Regions from separate parts of the Streptomyces luteosporeus genome, predicted to be linked through region 3. Evidence: riboswitches for the same ligand, from Rfam matches in the RefSeq annotation. Region 3 holds a riboswitch; each other region holds the start of a gene.
What was found. Region 3 has a riboswitch for cyclic di-AMP ahead of ABD361_RS06905 (M23 family metallopeptidase). Riboswitches for the same ligand answer to the same signal wherever they lie in the genome.
Positions count from the first base shown of each region.

Region 1: another riboswitch for cyclic di-AMP. It lies ahead of ABD361_RS05520 (C40 family peptidase); the one in region 3 lies ahead of ABD361_RS06905 (M23 family metallopeptidase).
Region 2: another riboswitch for cyclic di-AMP. It lies ahead of ABD361_RS25925 (M23 family metallopeptidase); the one in region 3 lies ahead of ABD361_RS06905 (M23 family metallopeptidase).
Region 4: another riboswitch for cyclic di-AMP. It lies ahead of ABD361_RS23875 (transglycosylase family protein); the one in region 3 lies ahead of ABD361_RS06905 (M23 family metallopeptidase).

Region 1 covers NZ_BAAASL010000003.1:345,524-349,662, forward strand. The annotation lists gene ABD361_RS05510 (SRPBCC family protein) at 1-139, shown strand, start outside; gene ABD361_RS05515 (NADP-dependent oxidoreductase) at 233-1,159, shown strand; gene ABD361_RS05520 (C40 family peptidase) at 1,195-1,668, opposite strand; cyclic di-AMP (ydaO/yuaA leader) riboswitch at 1,672-1,822, opposite strand; gene ABD361_RS05525 (endo alpha-1,4 polygalactosaminidase) at 2,046-2,903, opposite strand; gene ABD361_RS05530 (spherulation-specific family 4 protein) at 2,900-3,607, opposite strand; gene ABD361_RS05535 (NAD-dependent epimerase/dehydratase family protein) at 3,604-4,139, opposite strand, start outside.
Region 2 covers NZ_BAAASL010000024.1:21,930-26,068, reverse strand. The annotation lists gene ABD361_RS25930 (DEAD/DEAH box helicase) at 1-1,538, shown strand, start outside; cyclic di-AMP (ydaO/yuaA leader) riboswitch at 1,674-1,810, shown strand; gene ABD361_RS25925 (M23 family metallopeptidase) at 1,822-2,934, shown strand; gene ABD361_RS25920 (MFS transporter) at 3,043-4,139, shown strand, end outside.
Region 3 covers NZ_BAAASL010000004.1:280,800-284,938, reverse strand. The annotation lists gene ABD361_RS06915 (M16 family metallopeptidase) at 1-353, shown strand, start outside; gene ABD361_RS06910 (M16 family metallopeptidase) at 398-1,765, shown strand; cyclic di-AMP (ydaO/yuaA leader) riboswitch at 1,964-2,121, shown strand; gene ABD361_RS06905 (M23 family metallopeptidase) at 2,136-2,939, shown strand; gene ABD361_RS06900 (GntR family transcriptional regulator) at 3,161-3,868, shown strand; gene ABD361_RS06895 (HPr family phosphocarrier protein) at 4,104-4,139, opposite strand, start outside.
Region 4 covers NZ_BAAASL010000020.1:48,278-52,416, reverse strand. The annotation lists gene eno (phosphopyruvate hydratase) at 1-1,078, opposite strand, end outside; gene ABD361_RS23875 (transglycosylase family protein) at 1,397-2,149, opposite strand; cyclic di-AMP (ydaO/yuaA leader) riboswitch at 2,154-2,328, opposite strand; gene ABD361_RS23870 (transglycosylase family protein) at 2,589-3,590, opposite strand; gene ABD361_RS23865 (cytochrome P450 family protein) at 3,781-4,139, opposite strand, start outside.

The DNA of each region.
Region 1 (4,139 bases), on a different contig from region 3:
GCCCTCGGGGATCAGCGTGGCCATCGCCCGGATGCCCGATCGCGAGGAGGAGCTCGTGGCCATGCGGCTGGAGGAGTTCAAGGCGGGCATGCGCGCCACCCTCGAAGGCGTCAAGCGGCTCGCCGAGGAAGGGGCGTAGGCGCCGGCACCGGAGCACGGTATCCGGGTGGCGGTCCGGCCCGGCCTGGCGGCGAATCGGCCGGTCGTCGATCAAGGTGATCACATGACGACGATCAAGGCGATCTCCTTCAGCTCGTACGGACCGGCCGACGTCCTGCGGCCGGTCGAGGTGCCGCTGCCCGTCCCCGGGCCGGGACAGGTCCGCATCGCGGTGCGCTGCGCCGGCGTCAACCCGCTCGACCACAAGCTGCGCAGCGGTGCCATGGCCGGCACCTTCCCCCTGGAGCTGCCGCACGTCCCCGGCGTGGAGGCGTCCGGCCTGGTCGAGGCGGTGGGGGAGGGCGTGACGCAGGTACGGGCGGGGGACGCCGTGTTCGGGCGCACCGTGACCGGCGCCTACGCCGAGCAGGCGCTGGCCCGGGAGGACCAGGTCGTCATCAAGCCCGTCTCGCTCGCCTGGGAGGAGGCGGCCGCCCTGCCGGTGGCCGCCGAGACGGCCCGGCGGGTGATGGAGCTGCTGGACCTCGGCGACGGCGAGACGCTGCTCGTCCACGGCGCCGCCGGCGGCGTGGGCACCCTGGCCGTGCAGTTCGCCCGGGCCCGCGGGGTGCGGGTCATCGGCACGGCGAGCGAGTCCAACCACGCCTACCTGCGCGGCCTCGGGGCGATCCCGGTGACGTACGGGCAGGGGCTCGCCGAGCGGGTGCGCGAGGCGGCCGCGCCCGGCCGGGTGGACGCGGCGCTGGACGCCGTGGGCAAGGGGGACGCCGTGTGGGTGTCCGTCGAGGTGACCGGCGGCGCCGACCGGGTGGTGTCGATCGCCGACGCCGAGGGCGCCCGGCTGCACGGGGCCCGCTTCAGCTCGGGCGGCCGGGAGGTACGGCCGGTGCCCGCGCTGAACGAGGCGCTGGCCCTGCACGAGGCGGGGCTGCTGCAGCTGCCCGTCCACCGCCTCTACCGCCTGGAGGAGGCGGCCGACGCGCACCGGGAGAGCGAGCACGGCCACCTCACCGGAAAGATCGTCCTCGCCGTCGCCTGACGGCGGCCGGCGAGGACGGGAGGCCGGGGCGGGGGTCAGCCCACCCGGCCGTACCAGACGCTGCCGGTCCAGATGCGTTCCTTGCGCACGGTGGTGCCCGGCTTGGGGGCGTGCCAGATCGTGTTGCTACCCGCGTAGATCCCGACGTGGTAGACGTTGCTGCCGGAGTGGAAGAACACCAGGTCGCCCGGTGTGCGGGAGCCGGCGGAGATGTGCCGGGTGCGGTTGTACTGGTCGGCGGCGGTGCGCGGCAGGTTCTTGCCGGCCTTCTTGAACGAGTACAGGGTCAGGCCCGAGCAGTCGAAGCGGTTGGGGCCGGTGGCGCCCCACTGGTAGGGGGAGCCGGCCTTGGAGGCCGCGATCCTCAGTGCCTGCTCGCCGGTGGTCGCCGCCGAGGCGCCGGGGGCGAGGCCGGGAACGAGGACCGATGCCGCGACGGTGGCGGCGGTCAGGGCCGACGCGGTGGCGGCCCGGGAAACGAGTGCAGGTATGCGAGGCAACGCAGACATGCCACAGCCCTTCGGCATCCGCCTGCGAAAGATGACCTGTCGGGTTCGGGCTGCGAAGTTGCCCGGCCAGCATCTGGCTTCACCCCAAGGACCACCGCGTTCGTGGTCCGTACCGCTTGGGTCTCCCGCTCCTGCCGATCGACGAATCGATTCCGCACCCGGTGCGGCGGCAGGACTCGGCGTTCCGCCCGGGTGGCCCGCCTCGGTGACGGGATCTTGTGTTCGACGAGAGATCCTGCACCATCGCCCGCCCGGATTCCGTACCCGGAGCGGCAATTGTGAACTTCTTCACTTCGGGCGAAATGGTGCAACCATCACCTGTCCAGACCGCCTGTCCTGCGACGGAAGGCGGGCTACCGCGGGTAGGTGACGGCCCGTCAGCACGGCTCGCGCCAGGCGTCCAGCTCCAGCTTCTTGCGCATCGAACTCAGCCCCAGCCGCTTCGCCGTGCCGCAGAATTTGTCCGTCGGAAGGTCGTATTCGACGTGGAAGACCGCTTTGTTCTCCTTGATGAAGGGGGTCAGCTTCTCGCACTCCTTGTACTGCGCGCACTGCTCGTTCACCGCGAAGTCGAAGTCGCCCACCAGCGCGGGAATCTGCTCCAGGTCGTTCTTCAGCCCCACCGCGAGCCCGCGCTCGTGCGCCAGCCGCGCCAGCATCCGGTTGAACGCCAGCTGGTGGGCGGCCGTCAGCGGAAATCCCGTGCCGTTGCGGAACCCCTCCGTCAGATCCGGCTCGACCGCGTCGAAACCCTTCTGACGGCACATGTCCATGCGGGCGGCCATGAGCGGCCGCAGCTCGTCCAGACGGCGGATGTCCAGCCACTTCTCGCCGTCCCAGCCCTTGTTCTTGCGGCCCAGCAGCCCCTTGGGGAACGCGTCCTTGTCCGGCCGGAAGTCCTCCCACGCACCGGCGTTGATGTAACAGATCACCTTCCGGCCGCGGGCGTGCAGCGCCGCCACGGTCTCCGCCGTGTTCTCGAAGCCGTCGATGTCGTAGACGGGCACGTCGAGGGAGGTGTCGGCCGCGGCGAGCTTCCCGCCGAGCTGCCACTGCCAGGCCGTGCCCGGGCGCGGCTGCCAGCGGTCACCGGGCCGCCCCGAGGGGGCCGGCGCGGTGGCCGTCGGCCTCCCGTCCGGCTCGCCGTCCTCGTCCTCCTCCGGCGCCGACGAGCAACTCGCCAGCACCAGCAGCAGCACGCCCAGCAACCCGGCCCGTAGGCGCCGGTCCTTCACCGCGTCCCTCCCCGTTCCTGTTCCCGTTCCTGTTCCTGCATCTCCTGCGCACCGGCCGGCGGCGGGGCGCTGCGCCACGGGTTCGCACCCGTGCCCGGCACGGCGCAGTGCACGCCCGCGCCGCGGACCGCGGCCGTGCGGGCCACCTCGTGCGCCCGCCCCTCGGGCACCGCGTGCACCAGGTGGCAGAAGCGCTCCGGCGGATGGTCGGCCGTCCACGCCGGCACCCGCGCCCGGCGGTAGTCCTCCCACGTCCCCTCGAAGGTCACCAGCACATCGGCCAGCTCCGCGTACCCGGGGTCCGGGTGCGTGCCCGGGTTGAGCACGGCGCTGCGGGCGCCCAGCACCCGCGCGGCCAGCACCAGCCGGCGGTAGCGGGGCAGGTGGGCGGCGTGCACCGGCACCTGGTCGAGGAAGACCCCGTCCACCTCGTACCACCGGCGGTGCCGGCGCACGTCGGCGACCACGGCGCGGGTGCGCCGCCGGCCGTACCCGGTGTCGACGTACCCCAGCAGCGCGACGCCCGCGGCGCGCAGCCGTCCGGCCACCGCACGGAAGGCCGGATCGGGCCGGTCGCCGGGACCGTCGGCCGCGTTGAGCACCACCGCGTGCAGGCGCGGGGCCTCGCGCAGCAGGGCCTCCCACGCCTGTGGCCCCTCGCCGGGATGGACGTACAGCGGGACCAGCAGCCGCCCGGACGTCACCGGACGTACTCCTCGGGCCGGTCGCGCACCTCGGCCCACAGATCCGCCAGGGACTCCTCCAGCGAGCGGCGCGGGGTCCACCCCAGGCTGCGGGTGACGGCGGTGGTGTCGGCCTGCTGCCAGGGCACGGCGGCCGAGCGCGGCGAACCGTCGCCCTGCTCGTCGACGCGCTCGCCCACGTCCCCCGTGAAGCCGCCCGCCCGCAGCAGCCCCTCGGCGACGTCCCGTACGAGACGGGCCGTGCCGCTGCCGACGTTGAGGACGGCGGGCAGCGGCCGGGGCGCGGTCACGGCCCGGGCGACGGCCTCCGCGACGTCCCGTACGTCGACGAAGTCGCGGTACGCCGACAGGTCGCCCGTCTTCACCCGGCCGTCGGGGCCCGCCGCGCGCGGCGCGGCGGCCAGCCGGCCGGGCAGGGAGGCGGCCGGGGCGCCGGGGCCGACGGGGTTGAACACCCGCAGCACCACCGCGTCCAGGCCGGATCCGGTCACCGCGAGGGTGCCGGCGAGCTTGCTCGCGCCGTACAGCCCGG
Region 2 (4,139 bases), on a different contig from region 3:
GCTCCGGCGGCGACGCCCGCACCGGTCGCAGCACCCGTGGCAGCGGCGACAGCCGCTCCGGCAGCACCCGCTCCCGTGGCGACAGCCGCCCCGGCCGCGAAGACCGTCCCGCCCGCGAAGGCCGTCCCGCCCGGCGCCGCGCCAGCGGCCCCGCACGGGCTGCTGCCGCCGTCGTCGAGCCGGCCGCCGACTTCGAGGTGCCCGAGGCCACGACGCCGGCGCTGCCGCCCGTCGCCTCCTTCGCCGACCTCGACATGCCCAGCGCGCTGCTGAAGACGCTGACCCGCGAGGGCGTCACCGAGCCCTTCCCCATTCAGGCCGCGACCCTGCCGAATTCCCTCGCCGGGCGCGACGTCCTCGGCCGTGGGCGTACCGGTTCCGGCAAGACCCTCGCCTTCGGGCTCGCGCTCCTGGCCCGTACCGCGGGCCGGCGGGCCCTGCCGGGCCGGCCGCTGGCGCTGGTGCTGGTGCCCACCCGCGAGCTCGCGCAGCAGGTCACCGACTCCCTCACCCCCTACGCGGCCGCCCTGGACCTGCGTACGGTCACCGTCGTCGGCGGGCTGTCCATCGGCCGGCAGGCGCAGGCCCTCGGCCGCGGTGCCGAGGTCATGGTCGCGACGCCGGGCCGGCTCGCCGACCTGCTCCAGCGCGGCGACTGCGCCCTGGGCGACGTGACCGTCACCGTCCTGGACGAGGCGGACCAGATGGCCGACATGGGCTTCCTGCCCCAGGTCACCCGCCTGCTCGACCAGGTCGCCCCGGGCGGCCAGCGGATGCTGTTCTCCGCGACGCTGGACCGCAACGTCGACCGGCTCGTCCGCCGCTTCCTGACGGACCCCGTCACCCACTCCGTCGACCCCTCGGCGGGCGCGGTGGTGACCATGGAGCACCACCTGCTGCACGTCGCCGACGTGGAGGCCAAGCGCGAGGTGGTCACCCGGATCGCGGCCCGCGAAGGCCGCGTGATCATGTTCGTGGACACCAAGCGGGGCGCCGACCGGCTGGTCAAGCGCCTGCTGACGCAGGGTGTGCGGGCCGCGGCGCTGCACGGGGGCAAGAGCCAGCCGCAGCGCAACCGCGTCCTGGAGCAGTTCCGCACCGAGCAGGTGACGGCGCTGATCGCCACGAACGTGGCGGCGCGCGGCATCCACATCGACGGGCTCGACCTCGTCGTCAACATCGACCCGCCCGTCGACCACAAGGACTACCTGCACCGCGGCGGCCGTACGGCCCGGGCCGGCGAGGCGGGCACCGTCGTCACGCTCGTCCTGCCCGAGGAGCGGCGCGAGATGCGGCAGATGATGGCGACCGCGCGCATCGCCCCGGCGACGGCCGACGTCCACCCGCAGGACGCCGAGCTGGCCCGCATCACCGGCGCCCGGGAGCCGAGCGGCATCCCGGTGACGATCGCGGTGCCCACGCCCCGGCAGGAGCAGTCCCGGTCGGAGCAGCCCCGGCAGGAGCAGGCGCAGCGCCGTCCCGGGCGCGGCCGCACCCGCCCGGCCCGGCGCCGCCGGCCCGCGGGGGAGCGCGCATAACAATTGACGCTCCGTCAGAAAATCGGAGCGTCAACACGCCTGCGGATTCACCCGTTCGGCTTGGAATCCGGTCGCGCTGTCTATTAACGTTCGATAACGCAGCGCGGTCCTGGATACCGCCGCAAGAGGCGGTGCCGCGCGCCTTCGCCGAATCCCGTGAACGGAACCGGGGAACCATCCCTTTGGGGTGAATCGGGCCGCGCACCGGCCCGTAGGAGACCTTCCTGCTCCGAACCCGACAGCTAACCCGGTAGGCGAGTGGGAAGGAAAGGAGTGCGCCCCGGTGGCGTCCAACAGGCACGGTGCCGACGACGGTTCCTACACCGCGTACGACCCTCCGATCGTCCCGGCTTACGCCCCGCCCTACGATCCCGGCGCCACCGGCCCCGGCGACGACCTCCCGGCGACGCCGCTCGAGCGCGGCCGGCACCGCGCCGCCAAGCAGCGCGGCGGCACGATGGCCCGCAGCGGTGCCGTCCTCGGCGTGGGCATGATCGCGGCCGTCGGCGCGGGCGGCATGGCCAGCGCGCAGGACCGCCCGGCGGCCCCCATATCCGTGCCCGACCCCGGCCGGGACGCACCCGCCGCCCCCGCGGCATCCGCGGCGGCGTTCACCGAGGAAGCCGCCGACGCGGGCGAGGTGCTGCGGACGCGCATCATGCAGCAGGCCGAGCACCAGCAGGAGGCGGCGGAAGCGGCCGTGCAGGCGGCCGAGGCCCGGGCGGCAGCGGAACGGCACCATGCGATGGCCGCGCAGCAGGCGGCAGTGGCGGAGGCCGAGGCCAAGGCCGCTGCCGCGGCCCGGGCGGCGGCAGCCCGCGCGGCAGCGGCGCACGCGGCGGCAGCCGCACCCGCCCAGGCCGCGCCGCCGCAGCAGCGGACCCACCAGGCCCCACAGGCCCCGCACGCTCAGCAGGCCCCGCGTTCCGCGCCGCAAGCGCACCGCGCTCCCCAGCCCCACCGCGCCCCGCAGGCGCATCCGCAGGCGCAGACCGCCGCATCCTTCACACTGCCCCTGACCTCCTACACCCTGACCGCCGGCTTCGGGCGGGCCGGGGCGATGTGGTCGTCGCACCACCACACCGGCGAGGACTTCGCCGCCCCGACCGGCACTCCGGTGCGGGCCGTGAGCGGGGGCACGGTCACGCAGGCCGGCTGGGCGGGCGCGTACGGCTACCGCGTCGTGCTCACCCTCGGTGACGGTACGGAGGTCTGGTACTGCCACCTGTCGTCGATGGTGATCACCTCCGGCAAGGTCGGCGCCGGCACGGTCATCGGCCGGGTCGGGGCGACCGGCAATGTCACCGGTCCCCATCTGCACCTGGAGGTGCGGCCGGGCGGTGGCGCCCCGGTGGACCCGCTGTCCTGGCTGCGCAGCCGGGGCCTGCAGCCGTAGCGCGCGCTCCGCAACCGCAGGGAGGCAGCCGGGTCATAGCGGCGTGGATTCCCCTACGTATCCCGATTTTCCGGGAATGTTATCCGTGTGATCGGGAAATCAGAGGATGTGACGACGACCGCACCGACGATCACCACGTCCGTTCCCGCCCGCCTGGACCGGCTGCCCTGGTCCCGGTGGCACTGGACGGTGGTGATCGGGCTGGGCACCGTCTGGGTGCTGGACGGTCTGGAGGTCACGGTCGTCGGCAACATCGCCGGCCGCCTCTCCGAACAGGGCAGCGGCCTGCCCATCACCTCCGGCGGGGTGACGGGCCTGGCCGCCGCGCTGTACGTGGCGGGGGCGTGTTCCGGGGCGCTGTTCTTCGGCCGGCTCACCGACCTCTTCGGCCGCAAGAAACTCTTCATGGTCACCCTGGCCGTCTACCTGTCGGCGACCGCGCTGACCGCACTGTCGTACTCGTCCTGGTGGTTCTTCGTCTTCCGCTTCATGACGGGCTTCGGCATCGGCGGCGAGTACGCGGCCATCAACTCCGCCATCGACGAACTCATCCCGGCCGTCTACCGCGGCCGCGTCGACCTGATCATCAACGGCAGCTTCTGGCTCGGCGCGATCGCCGGATCGCTGCTGTCGATCCTGATGCTGGACACGAGCATCTTCGCCAAGGACGTCGGCTGGCGGCTGACCTTCGGGCTCGGCGTCGTGCTGGGCCTGGTGATCCTGCTCGTCCGGCGCCACGTTCCCGAAAGCCCACGCTGGCTGTTCATCCATGGCCGCAGCGGGGAGGCGGAGGAGCTGGTCACGGAGATCGAGAAACGCGTCGTCGCGGAGAAGGGCGCCGAGCTGCCGCCCGCGAAGGGGCGCTTCACCATTCGCCAGCGCGAGAGCTTCGGATTCCGGGACATCGCCCGGACCGTCTTCTCCGACTACCGCCGCCGGGCGGTGCTGGGGCTCGCCCTCTTCATCGGACAGGCGTTCCTCTACAACGCCATCACGTTCGGCTTCGGCGCGATCCTCACCCGCTTCTTCGGCGTCTCCACCTCCCGCACCGGCTATTTCTTCGCCGTCATAGCAGTGGGCAACTTCCTGGGCCCGCTCTTCCTCGGCAAGCTCTTCGACACGCTCGGCCGGCGCATCATGATCACCTCGACGTATCTGCTGGCCGGACTGCTGCTGTTCGCGACCGCCTGGCTCTTCGGCAGCGG
Region 3 (4,139 bases):
TCGACGAGGAGCTCACCCGCTTCGCCGCCGAGGGCCCCACCCCCGAGGAGATGGAGCGCGCCCAGGCCCAGCTGGAGCGCGAGTGGCTGGACCGGCTCGCCACCGTCAGCGGCCGGGCGGACGAGCTGTGCCGCTTCGCCACGCTCTTCGGCGACCCGCAGCTGGCGCTCACCGCCGTCCAGCGCGTCCTGGAGGTGACCCCGCAGGAGGTGCAGCAGATCGCCAAGGCCCGCCTGCACCGGGACAACCGTGCCGTGCTGGTCTACGAGCCCACGCCGCAGACCGCGCCCACGGTCGACGAGGACACCATCAAGAACGCCACCGAGATCGAAGAAGAGGAGACGGCAAAGTGAGCGACGCCGTAGCCGCGAGCACGACGGACACCGCCGGCCCCTCGATGGTGTTCCACCCCCAGCCCAAGCCGGGCCTGCCCACCCCCTGGGCGTTCCCGGCCCCCGAGCGCGGGCAGCTGCCCAACGGCCTGACCGTGCTGCGCTGCCACCGCCCCGGGCAGCAGGTCATCGCCGTCGAGATCGTCCTGGACGTCCCGCTGGCCGCCGAGCCCGAGGGCCTGGACGGCGTCGCCACGATCATGGCCCGCGGCTTCTCCGAGGGCACGGACAAGCTCAGCGCCGAGGAGTTCGCCGCGGAGCTGGAGCGCTGTGGGGCCACCCTCGACGCCCACGCCGACCACCCGGGCGTACGGCTGTCCCTGGAGGTGCCGGCCTCCCGGCTGCCCAAGGCCCTCGGCCTGCTGGCCGACGCCCTGCGCGGCCCGGCCTTCCCCGACGGCGAGATCGAGCGCCTGGTGCGCAACCGCCTCGACGAGATCCCGCACGAGCTGGCCAACCCCGCCCGCCGGGCGGCCATGGCGCTGGCCGCCGAGCTGTTCCCGGCCGACGTCCGGATGTCCCGGCCGCGCCAGGGCAGCCAGGAGACGGTCGAGCGCATCGACGCCACCGCCGTGCGCGCCTTCTACGAGGCCCACGTGCGGCCCGCCGCGGCCACCGCCGTGGTCGTCGGCGACTTCACCGGCACCGACCTCGACCACGTCCTGCAGCAGTCGCTGGGCGCGTGGACGGGCGCGCCGGCGCAGCGGCGCGCCCCGCAGCCCGTCACCGCCGACGACACCGGCCGCGTCGTCATCGTCGACCGTCCCGGTGCGGTGCAGACCCAGCTGCTGATCGGACGCACCGGCTCCGACCGACACGACCGCATCTGGCCGGCCCAGGTGCTCGGCACGTACTGCCTCGGCGGCACCCTCACCTCGCGGCTGGACCGCGTCCTGCGCGAGGAGAAGGGCTACACCTACGGCGTGCGCTCCTTCGGGCAGGTGCTGCTGTCCTCGCCGGAGGGCACCGGCGTTTCCCTGCTCGCCATCAGCGGCTCCGTCGACACCCCCAACACCGGCCCCGCCCTCGAGGACCTGTGGACGGTGCTGCGCACGCTGGCCGCCGAGGGGCTGACGGACCAGGAGCGCGACGTCGCCGTGCAGAACCTGGTGGGCGTCGCCCCGCTGAAGTACGAGACGGCGGCCGCCGTCGCCGGCACGCTCGCCGACCAGGTCGAGCAGTTCTTGCCGGACGACTTCCAGGGGCACCTGTACGAACGCCTCGCGCTGACCGGCACGGTGGAGGCCACCGCCGCCGTCGTGAGCGCCTTCCCCGCGGACCGGCTGGTGACGGTGCTCGTCGGCGACGCGGCGCAGATCGCCGAGCCCGTGAAGGCGCTGGGCATCGGCCCGGTGACGGTGATCCCCGCCTGACGGAGCATCAGTTCGACTGAGGTGGCGCGTGGGTCCGAGGGGACCCACGCGCCACCTTTATGTCCACTTTCAGGCGGTGGTTGCGTGTTGGTCGTGTGGCGTACGTCATAAAAACCCACTTCTGTTTGCCGATCGAATCTGACGACGATTAGCGTCAGCTCGGCAGTCCGTCAGATCGGAGCCGCAAACCGCGGTCCCGGGCAGCCATCGCCGAGTCCCACGCGACCCCCAGGGCCGCAGGGAGCCGGGGACCCAAAGTCCCCTGGGGTGAATCGGTTCCCTTTCACGAGGGGACCGTAGGAGACCTTCCTGCTCCGAACCCGTCAGCTAACCCGGTAGGCGAGAAGGAAGGAAAGGATCAGCGACAGCCATGTCGTTCACCCGTCCCACCGGGAAGCACCGTCGTCCGAGCCGCGCCGTGCGCGTGGGCGCCAACGTCGCGGGCATCGCCACGCTGACCGCCGCCGGTGTGGTCGCCGGTGTCGCCGCCCCCGCCTTCGCCGCCTCCGACGACTCCCAGCGCCCCGAGGACACCGGCCTGAGCCAGGCCGTCGTCATCGGTGACGTCATGGCCGGCAACGTCGACGCCCAGGCCGAGACCCAGCGCGGCATCGCCGACGAGGCCAACGCCCGTCAGCAGGCCGAGGCCAACGCCAAGCGGCTGGCCGCCGAGGCCAAGCAGCGCGCCGAGGAGGCCCAGCGCAAGCTCGACGAGGAGCGCGCCGCCAAGGAGCGCGCCGCCCGCGACGCCGAGCGCAAGCGCCTGGGGACGTTCGTCAGCCCGATCGAGGGCTCCTACGTCTCCACCTCGTACAAGGCCTCCAGCAACCTGTGGTCCTCCGGCAGCCACACCGGCATCGACTTCCACGCCGAGACGGGCACCTCGGTGCGCGCGGTCGGCATGGGCACGATCGTCGAGGCCGGCTGGGGCGGCGCCTACGGCAACAACGTCGTGATCCAGATGGCCGACGGCACGTACACGCAGTACGGCCACCTGTCGTCCATCGACGTCTCCGTCGGCCAGTCGGTCACCCCGGGCCAGCAGATCGGCCTGTCGGGCGCCACCGGCAACGTCACCGGCCCGCACCTGCACTTCGAGGCCCGCACGGCCCCGACCTACGGCTCCGACATCGACCCGGTCGCCTACCTGGCCTCGCACGGCGTCAACGTCTGACGGCTCCCGCTTCCGCGCACGGCGCGAGCAAGGCCCCGGCCCCTGCGGCCGGGGCCTTCGTGCACCGTACCGGCTGGCCGAAAGGCGTCCGTGCGGCAGGAGGCACCATCGGAAATGCCCGGCCGGCTCGCATAGAGTCGCTGAACGGGCGTCAGACGACGGGGCACATCCGGAGGTACAGCGATGAGAGACCGTTCGTGAACGGCGACGGCGCCGGCACGGTGACCGTCCCCGGACCCGCCGGTGGCGGCGGAGGCCGGGACGGCGTCCGCCGGCTGTCCGCGCACGCCGTGTGCGCCGCCATCCGGGACGACATCGTCGCGGGCGTCCATCCGCCCGGCAGCAGGCTCGTCGAGGAACTCCTCGCCCGCCGCTACGGCGTCTCCCGCGTCCCCGTGCGCGAGGCCCTGCGCACCCTCGCCTCCGAGGGGTTCGTCACCACCCGCCGCCATGCGGGCGCCTGCGTGGCCGAGCCCAGCGAGCGCGAGGCCGCCGACCTGCTGGACGTCCGCGCCCTGCTGGAGCCGCTGGGGGCCGCGCGGGCCGCCCAGCGGCGCACCGAGGCGCACCTGAAGGTGCTGCGCGGGCTGGTCCGGCTGGGCCGCGACCGGGCCCGCGCGGACCGGGTGGGGGAGTTGTGCCGGCTCGGCGACTGGTTCGACGAGACCCTCGCCCAGGCCTCCGGCAGCCCGAGCCTCGCCGCGCTCCTCACCCAGCTGCGCCGCAAGATCGCCTGGGTGTACGTGCCGGTGCCGCCGGTGCGTCCGCTGGAGGCGTGGGAGACCTGCGGGGCGCTGGTGGACGCGGTGGCCCGCGGCGACGCCGAGCGGGCCCGGGAGCTCGCCACCCGCCGGGCCGGGCGCCCGCCCGGCGCGTTCCGGCTGCGGCCGGTGCGCGAGTCCGTGCAGAGCACGGGCGTCCCCTCCTAGGGCCCCGAAGGGGCGCGGGGAACTGCGCGACAAGCCACCAACGGCCTGCAGCCGACGTACCACCCCGGGACCTGCGGGCACGTCGTGGCCGATCGCGCCCGCGCGGCGGCAGCCGCACATCGACACTGCCCCGCGCCCCTTCGGGGCGCCATGGTGCCGCATGACGAAGGGGCCGCGGCGGCCGCGTGCGGGCCGCCGCGGCCCCGCCGCGGAAGGTCTTGGTCGGATCCGTGGATCAGACGGTCTCCGGGAGCTCCTCGAGCCCCTCGGC
Region 4 (4,139 bases), on a different contig from region 3:
TGCACTTGAAGCCGTTGCGCTGGGCCAGCTCGACGGCGTCGAGGGTCTCGGTCAGCGAGCCGATCTGGTTGACCTTGACCAGCAGGGCGTTGGCGGTGCCCTCCTCGATGCCGCGGGCGAGGCGCTCGGGGTTGGTGACGAACAGGTCGTCACCGACGAGCTGGACCTTGTCGCCGAGCTTGTCGGTGATGGTCTTCCAGCCGTCCCAGTCGTCCTCGAACAGCGGGTCCTCGATGGAGACCAGCGGGTAGGCCTCGACGAGCTCGGCGTAGTAGTCGGTCATCTGGGCCGCGGTGCGGTCCTGGCCCTCGAACTTGTAGACGCCGTCCTTGTAGAACTCGGAGGCGGCGACGTCCAGGGCGAGCGCGATGTCCTGGCCGGGGGTGTAGCCGGCCTCCTTGATGGCCTCGAGGATGAGGTCGAGGGCCTCGCGGTTGGAGCCGAGGTTCGGGGCGAAGCCGCCCTCGTCGCCCAGGCCGGTGGCCAGACCCTTGGCCTTCAGGACCTTCTTGAGGGTGTGGTAGACCTCGGTGCCCCAGCGCAGGGCCTCGGAGAAGGACTCCGCGCCGATCGGCGCGATCATGAACTCCTGGATGTCCACGTTGGAGTCGGCGTGCGAGCCGCCGTTGAGGATGTTCATCATCGGAACGGGCAGCAGGTGCGCGTTCGGGCCGCCGAGGTAGCGGAAGAGGGGCAGGTCCGAGGCCTCGGAGGCGGCGTGCGCGACGGCCAGGGAGACGCCGAGGATGGCGTTGGCGCCGAGCGAGCCCTTGTTGTCGGTGGCGTCCAGGTCGAACATGGCCTGGTCGATCAGGCGCTGCTCGGTGGCGTCGTAGCCGACCAGCTCCGGGCCGATCTGCTCGATGACGGCGAGGACGGCCTTCTCGACGCCCTTGCCGAGGTAGCGGTCCGGGTCGCCGTCGCGGAGCTCGATGGCCTCGAAGGCGCCGGTGGAGGCGCCGGACGGCACGGCGGCACGGCCCGTGGAGCCGTCGTCGAGGCCGACCTCGACCTCGACCGTGGGGTTGCCTCGCGAGTCGAGGATCTCGCGAGCTACGACGACGTCGATGGACGGCACGAGGGTCTCCTTCGTGTGTGTCTGGAGTTCTGCACCACGAGCCTAACGGGCCCCGCGGGCTCTCCCCGCGCTGGACCGGGCCACGGGCCGAAAATTGGCACAAATGCCGATATCACGGGATGAAAACCCAGTATGTTCGCTCAACGGACAGTCGTCGGGACACGGCCGGCACGGCGGTTCGAACGGCACCGTGGTTCGAACGGCGAAGCCCCGCTCCGGTGCGGCTCGGGGGGAAGCGCAGCGGAACGGGGCGGTCGTGCGGCCGGTCCCGGCAGCCGGGCGGCCACGGGCCGCCCGGCACCTTTCGACCGGCTCCGGTCAGCGCAGGTGCAGCTGCTGACCGGGGAAGATCAGATCGGCGTTGTCGATGACGTCCTTGTTGAGGTCGTAGAGCTTCGCCCAGCCACCGCGCACCTTCTGGGCGTCGGCGATGGTCCCGAGGGTGTCGCCCTCCTTGACCTTGTACTCGCCGTTGCCCTGCTTGACCTCGCGCGGCGCGGCCTTCTTGGCCGCCGCGGCCTCCTCGCCCGCGTCGTCGGCGTCCTGCTGCGCCGCCGCGGCCCGCTGGGAAGCGCTGTGGCGCTCGCTGCGGTCCGCGTGGTTCCTGGTGGAGTGGGCGCCCTCGGCGGAGGTGTTCTTGCGGGTCTTCTTGGTGTAGCCGGAGCCGGACTCGTCGTCGGAGGTGTCGACGTCGGCCTTGGCGCCGCCGGAGGTCAGGTTGCCCGCGCCGGCGCAGCCCCAGGCGCCCGGGCCCTGCATGGCCAGCAGGCGCTCGGCGGTGGCGATCTGCTGGGACTTGCTGGCGAGGTCGGCGCGCGGGGCGTACTTGGTGCCGCCCGCGGCCTTCCAGGATTCGTTCGAGAACTGCAGGCCGCCGTAGTAGCCGTTGCCGGTGTTGATGTGCCAGTTGCCGCTGGACTCGCACTGGGCGACCTTGTCCCAGGTCGAGACGGAGGCGGCGTTGGCGGAGGTCGCGACCATCAGCGGGGCGGCGACCGCGGCGCCGGTGACGCCGGCGAGCGTGACGATTCGGACGGCCTTGGACGGACGACGGTGCTTGCCCTTGGACATAAGTCGTTTTCCTCACCGACGCCTACGAGGTGAGCTGTCGGGTTCGGGCTGTGAGACTGCCCGGCCCGGTGCGAACACCGGGCTTCACCCCAAGCCGTCCGTCCCTGCGGTCCGCTGACCGCCGGTCCGTCCGGCACCTACCTTGGGTCCCCCGCTCCTGCCTACGGCGCTTGCGCGACGACTCCCCCGGCCGCCGGCAGGATTCGGCGTGGCGACCGTGGTGCTCGCGGTGGCGAGCGATGAAGACGGTAAGCACAGGCGGCCTGCGGGTTCAAACCCCACTTTTCAGCCAAGGCCGCCTCTGGTTACCGCGGGAAACCTGACGTTTCCGCAGGTGGCCCTAGGTGGACGCAAATCGGACGGACGCTCTCCGCCGCCGAGCCGAAGAGACCCATGTCTCACTTTCGACTGGAACGGACATTCGGCCCTTTCCGCATGGCTATTGACGGATATCCAGGCGCTGACCAGGGAGGATAAGGTCCGGATCAGTTCCGACAACTTTTTCGTTCTTCTGATACAGCGTCTGCCAGCCGCCGGAGACCGCGTGCTCCTGGGCGATCACTGACAGGTTGTCACCCGGCTGCACGGTGTAGTCGTTTGCGGCCGGGATGCCCGGCCGGGAATCGCCCCCGCGCGAGGGTCGCTGTGCGCCGTCGTCCGGACCGGTCGGGGTCGCGCGGTGGCGGCCCGAGCCCTCCGCCGCGCCGGCGTCCCCGGCGGACGCGCCGCCGGCTCCGGGCGTGCCCGCCGGGCCGGCGGAGCCGTCGGCCGGAGCCGACGGGAGGTCGGCGCCGGGCTCCTTGCGGTGCTTGCCCGGCCCGGCGTCCGGCGTGCCGCTCGCGGGAGCTGACGGAGTGCCACCGGCATCCGGCGTGTGCGAGGCGTCCGGGGTGGCGCCGGAGGGTGCACCGGAGCTGCCGGGCGCGGGCGTGGCCGTCCCGGAGGGCGACGTCGACGGCGACCCGGACGGCGTGCCGGAGGGCGCGGGGGTGGCATCGGGGGCACGGGAGGCGTCCGGAGCGGGAGAGCCGTGCTCCGGCGCGGGCTTGGTCGTGTGCTCCGGCGTGCGGCCGGTCTCGGCGGCCGGCGGCGGGGTGGCCTTGGTGCCCGGGTCCACCTCGGGCGCCCGCTCGCTGTGGGCGAGGCCCGCGCGCTCACCGCAGCTCGTCCACGGGCCGGCGCCCTGGGACTTGAGGATGCTCTCGGCGATGGCGATCTGCTGGGAGCGGCTCGCGAGGTCGGGCCGGGGCGCGTACGAGATGCCGCCGTACTGCTCCCACAGCTCCTGGGTGATCTGCAGGCCGCCGAAGAAGCCGTTGCCCTGGTTGGCGCTCCACATCCCCCCGCTCTCGCACTGGGCGACCTTGTCCCAGGTGCCCGCGTCGGCCGCGGTGGCGCTGGTGGCAGCCAGCAGCGGCATGGCGACGCTGGCTCCCGTCACCCCCGCCGCGAGCACGATGGCGGGGACCTGACGGGGACGGCGATGTCTACCAGTGCCTGAGCGCATGTTCGGGCCCTCTCGGGTAGGCGGCTTCGGATGGTCGTCGAACATAGCGACGGCCCCCAAGAGTCACAACCCGGTGTAGCGGAGGTCACGCTGCGATAACCGCGGGGTGACCGGACGTCATGTGCTAAGGGCGTGCGGGTGCCTGCGCGGGCGGACGCGCCGTGAATTCCACGGGCAGCGTGCGCAGGCCGCGCATGATCAGGCCGCCGCGCCAGCGCAGGTCCTCCGGTGCGGCGGCGAGCCGGAGGTCGGGCAGCCGGCGCAGCAGGGTGGCGAGCGCGGTCTGCCCTTCGAGGCGGGCGAGCGGTGCGCCGAGACAGTAATGGATGCCGTGTCCGTAGCCCAAGTGCTGGTTGTCGCGGCGGGAGAGGTCCAAGGCGTCCGGATCGGCGAACCGTTCGGGGTCGCGGTCGGCGGCCGCCAGCACCACCAGGACGGGGTCGCCCTCGGCGATCCGCTGCCCGCCGATGACCAGGTTTTGGG